DNA from 2 places in the Virgibacillus sp. FSP13 genome. Region 2 is predicted to be linked to the other one. Evidence: riboswitches for the same ligand, from Rfam matches in the RefSeq annotation. Region 2 holds a riboswitch; the other holds the start of a gene.
What was found. A riboswitch is a leader RNA that binds a small molecule or an ion and turns the genes downstream of it on or off. The one in region 2 is predicted to bind cyclic di-GMP.
Positions count from the first base shown of each region.

Region 1: another riboswitch for cyclic di-GMP. It lies ahead of ACW2QC_RS11865 (hypothetical protein); the one in region 2 lies ahead of ACW2QC_RS18440 (chemotaxis protein CheX).

Region 1 covers NZ_JBSVKG010000012.1:59,442-61,911, forward strand. The annotation lists gene ACW2QC_RS11860 (phosphotransferase family protein) at 1-778, shown strand, start outside; cyclic di-GMP riboswitch class I at 1,344-1,430, shown strand; gene ACW2QC_RS11865 (hypothetical protein) at 1,558-1,926, shown strand; gene ACW2QC_RS11870 (hypothetical protein) at 1,983-2,470, shown strand, end outside.
Region 2 covers NZ_JBSVKG010000032.1:30,249-32,718, reverse strand. The annotation lists gene motA (flagellar motor stator protein MotA) at 1-94, shown strand, start outside; gene motB (flagellar motor protein MotB) at 66-854, shown strand; cyclic di-GMP riboswitch class I at 935-1,023, shown strand; gene ACW2QC_RS18440 (chemotaxis protein CheX) at 1,123-1,584, shown strand; gene ACW2QC_RS18435 (chemotaxis protein CheW) at 1,608-2,470, shown strand, end outside.

The sequences.
Region 1 (2,470 bases), on a different contig from region 2:
GTGTGTGGAACATGTGGTATTACGCTTATTTGACAATAAGGAATGGCTGTCGGATGAACCTGATTTAGCTTTGCATGAGGCGGGAAGTCTGCGTCTTGCTACGAAAGCGGACATTCCAACACCTGCAATAATCGCATTTGAAGAGAAGGGCGAAATTTGTGGGGTGCCAGCTGTTCTAATGACAATGGTCGAAGGTTCTGTTAACTTGAAACCGAATGATTGGAATGAATGGCTGAAGGGTTTGGCAGCGGCACTTGGCAAAATTCATGCTATAGATCCAGATGACTTTAATTGGACGTATTTCACTTATAATGATATTCCATCATTAGAAATGCCATTGTGGACTAACTTTCCGCAAGCATGGAAAAAAGCAATTGAAATCGTAAAAGGTCCACGCCCGCCAATTAAGGATTGCTTCATTCATCGGGATTATCACCCTACCAATGTTTTGTATCGCAATGGGAAAGTTAGTGGTGTTGTCGATTGGGTAAATGCGTGTAGGGGACCAGCTGGCATCGATGTTGGACACTGTAGGTTAAATCTAGCAATGCTATATGATGTAGAAACAGCAGACAAATTTTTAGCGGCGTATCAGAAGGATCAAGGTAATAGTTTTACATATGATGTGTATTGGGATTACGTTTCATTGATCGATATCCTTTTTGGTCCGCCAGTGGTGTATCCGGGCTGGAAGGCTTTTGGTGTGACGGGATTAACCGATAAGATGATGGAGGAGCGACTGGATAGGTATGTTTTGAGTTTGCTAGAATGTATTTAACAATATATCATACCTGTCTTGTCTTCTATAAAAGGACCTTATTAAATTCTTTATGGAGAAACATGTCAATAATGGCTCTCTCCATAATACTCAACTAAATTTTCTTCCCGCACACCAAATGTCCGTTTGCTATAATGAATGTAAGGAATTGATTCCATTTAAACGAAGGTGAAATGATGGAAAAAATAAAGTTTTTCAATGGGGACTTTAAAGTAAAATATCGTTCCGAAGAGATTGTTTTGCTGCCGAAAGAATTTCAGCTCCTTCAGTTTTTGTATCAAAGCCCATCACGGATTTTTACGAGGGAGGAGCTTCCGTTTATTGTTTTTGATATATACGCAGTAGTTTGATAAAGCGGAAAATCTTCTCCGACAATCAGAAAAACTTAAATCACTCATTTTCTAATCCTAAACCATTTCTTCCATAACTTATGAAAAACGAAATAAGTCTTATTCTTATGCATCCAACTTTTCAAGATAAAAATCCCAATATAGACAAAAAACGACAATATGTTTATAATGTTATAGTAATATATAAGCATGACATTAGTACTATCTTTGTGAAAAATTGATAAAGGCAAACTTATCGAAAGGTAAGGACGCAAAGCTGCGAGTCTAAAATCCTTATGGATAATGATAGTCGGGTTGCCAATAATTATAAGAAGCGATTATTTGGTTATCCCTATCTGCATCTGGGATAGCCTATTTTAGGCTCTTACGGAAAACCGTACAAACTCAACAATGAAGTATGGCAGACTATAGGAAAAAGGGAGGATAGAGATGGTAGTTGTAGATAAAAGAAAATATAAAATGGCAATTAATGAAGCCGTGAAGGAAGTACATGTACAGGTGCATGGATTAATGAGAGAGGAAGATGTAGAAGGTTATATGGTAGATTTACAGGATACGATTAATAAAGTATCAAGACAAGATTATACATTTGTTGTCGATGCTACTTACCAAACTCCGGTTCCATCAAAAGTTGTACCGCAGTTGGAGCAAACGATGCAATTTTATTCTAGCTTAGGTTTTAAGGATATTCTTGTAGTAAAGCCTTCATCTAAAATAGCTCAAGTGCAAGTTAGGAATGCACTTGAAAGAATAGAATTTCCAGGTACATTTATCGATCATGTACCTTCTTCTATGTAACTTGGATTCCAATAATCAGGGGATTTTTACTTTAAAATGTGAAAGGAAGTCAACAAGTGCAAACAACACTAGAATTATATACATATGAAATTATAACGAAGGAACAAACAGATTTAATTCAGAGGGCAGCTGAGTGTCTAGCACGTTCATTTATTGGTGTGGATGTTTCAGGAAAATGGGTACAGGAACCGATGGTAGGTCAATTAAATATCGGTTACGAAGATTTCTATAAGTTTACTAAGGATTATTTAGACTCAACAGTAGAGCAGGGATATTGCGCAGTCGCTCAAGATAGTAATAATAATGTTGTTGGTGTACTTGCTGGAGATACAAATGCACCAGAGATTATCGGGGAAGATATATTTGAAGGTTCTTTTTATGATATGAACATCATTCTGCATGTTTTGGAGGATGTGGATAAACGTTTCATGGAAGATTATAAAAAGCGAAGCGGAAAAGAACTCAAAGATGGAGAGTTATTGCACCTATTTATGTTAGGAGTAGTAGCTGAACATGACCGTCACGAAATTATTCAGCAATTAGG
Region 2 (2,470 bases):
AGTAGTAAAAGATAAGTTAAGTTCTTATCTATCTCAGAAAGAGTTGGTAAAGCTCAACCAGGAGGATGACTATGCGACGGAAGAAACAGCGTGAAGAGCATAAAGTTGATGAGTCATGGTTATTACCTTATTCTGATTTACTAACACTTTTATTTGCATTGTTTATTGTGCTATTTGCCATGAGTAACATCGATGCACAAAAATATGAACAGCTTTCACAGGTTTTTAAAAGTGAATTTTCTGGTGGTGATGGGTTCATGGAGAAAGGTTCCGGACCGACTGATTCTGAAGGTGCACCCGTTGAAACGGATGAAGATGAAGAGGAAACTGGCAATGAGAAGGAACAAACACAAGAACGAGAGCAATTAGAGAAATTAAGAAATAAAATTAATGCATACATAACAAATAATGACCTCGCTAAATCATTAGGAGCAAAACTAACAGACGATGGGTTATTAATTACGATCGTAAATGATGTCACCTTTGATTCTGGCAGTTCCAGCGTAAATGCTGATGGGAAGCGGATTGCAAAAGAAGTCTCAAACTTTTTATATACGGATCCACCACACCAGATTGTTGTAAGTGGACATACGGATGATCGCCCGATTAGAACTAGTGACTATGGATCCAATTGGGAATTAAGTGTCATGCGGGCTGTGAATTATATGAAACTGTTACTGCAAAATGACAAACTAGACCCCGAGCGGTTTAGTGCAAAGGGGTTTGGTGAGTATCAGCCAATTGTCCCCAATACAAGTAATGAGAATAGAGCAAAGAATAGGAGAGTAGAAGTCCTTATATTGCCAAATCACGACTTAGAGTTAAATGATGGGGATCATAATGGTAAACAATAAATTTTTTACCAAATGTAGAAATTTGTTGAATTTTGTCGTAAGTTATTTTATCATTACTTTAGAACTAGTAATAAAGTCATATACAGCAAAGGCAAACTATTCGAAAGAGTAGGACGCAAAGTCTAGGGTCTAAAGATGAATATCTATCAACGATCGCCTGGCTACCAATCTATGATTTTTTAATAAATCTATTTGGCTATTCTAAGACCTAGAATAGCTCTTTTTTTACACTTTATTGATATACACAAACCAAAAAAGGAGTGTCATTTTGGCTGATACGATGGTAGGAAACGCTAAAGCTGTAACAGAACTGCTGAACGGAACGCTGTCATCATTGCGTAATGTAGTACCACTAGCACATGAGATAAAGCAACCAAACTTATTGAAACAAGACTTACATCTTCAATATGGGGTCTTAATTGGTATTACTGGCGATGTAAAGGGAAAGTTGGTTTTGTCAGGAAACACAAGTATTTTCGGCGCGATTGGTGAAGTAATGTTCGGAATGCCACTGGAAGGGGAAATGCTTTCATCTTTTAGTGGTGAATTAGGGAACATGATTGCAGGAGGCATGTCAACAAACATTGTCGAAAAGGATCTTCATACTGATATCACATCACCAACGATTATTGAAGGGACGATGACTTTATCAGGACATAAAAGGGCCCTTAAAGTGACAGTGATGTTTGAGAAAGTTGGGGATATGGATCTTTATTTGTTACTTGATTAATGAAATAGAAAGAAGGTCTACTGTTGGATACCAATCAATACATAACTATGTTTTTAGATGAAAGTCGTGAGCATTTGCAGGCCGTGAATGATAATCTTCTTGAATTAGAAAAACAGCCCCACGATCTTTCTATTGTAAGTGAAATATTTCGCTCTGCCCATACATTAAAGGGAATGGCTGCAACTATGGGATTTGATGATATTGCTTCTTTAACACACCAGACTGAAAACGTACTAGATCAAATTAGAAACAACCAACTAGAAGTAACTTCTGAATTAATTGATATTCTTTTTGAGGCGACAGAGTATTTAGAAGAAATGGTTGACGCAATCAGTGAAGGAGAGGATGGCAAGAAAGATGTGTCAACTCTTATAAGTCAATTAGAGCAATTTGAAAAAGGACAAACTACTGTTACCCCTAGTACGCAAGCTGTAACAGAGCAAGTCAGTTTTGATTTAGATGAATACCAGATGACGGTTGTCGATCAAGCAAAAGAGCAAGGATTTAATGCGTTTCAGGTAACCATCTCATTAACAGAGGACTGTATGTTAAAAGCTGCTCGTATGTATATGGTTTTTGATGTCTTGGAAAATAGTGGTGAAGTGATTAAATCAATCCCCCCAGTTGAAGATATAGAGGAAGAGAAATTTGAACAGGACGTTTCGGTTATCCTTCTTTCAACTATGTCAAAAGAAGAAATTCAAGCAATGATTTACAAAGTTTCCGAGATTCAACGAGTGGAGTTATCACTTTTACCTACTGAAAGTAAAGAGACTCCTAATAAGCCAAAAGAAAATAAACAGGAGGAAGAGGAAAAGATAACTAAATCCGCAAAGTCCCATAACAAACCAGGTCAAAAGACAATTCGTGTAAATATTGACAGAAT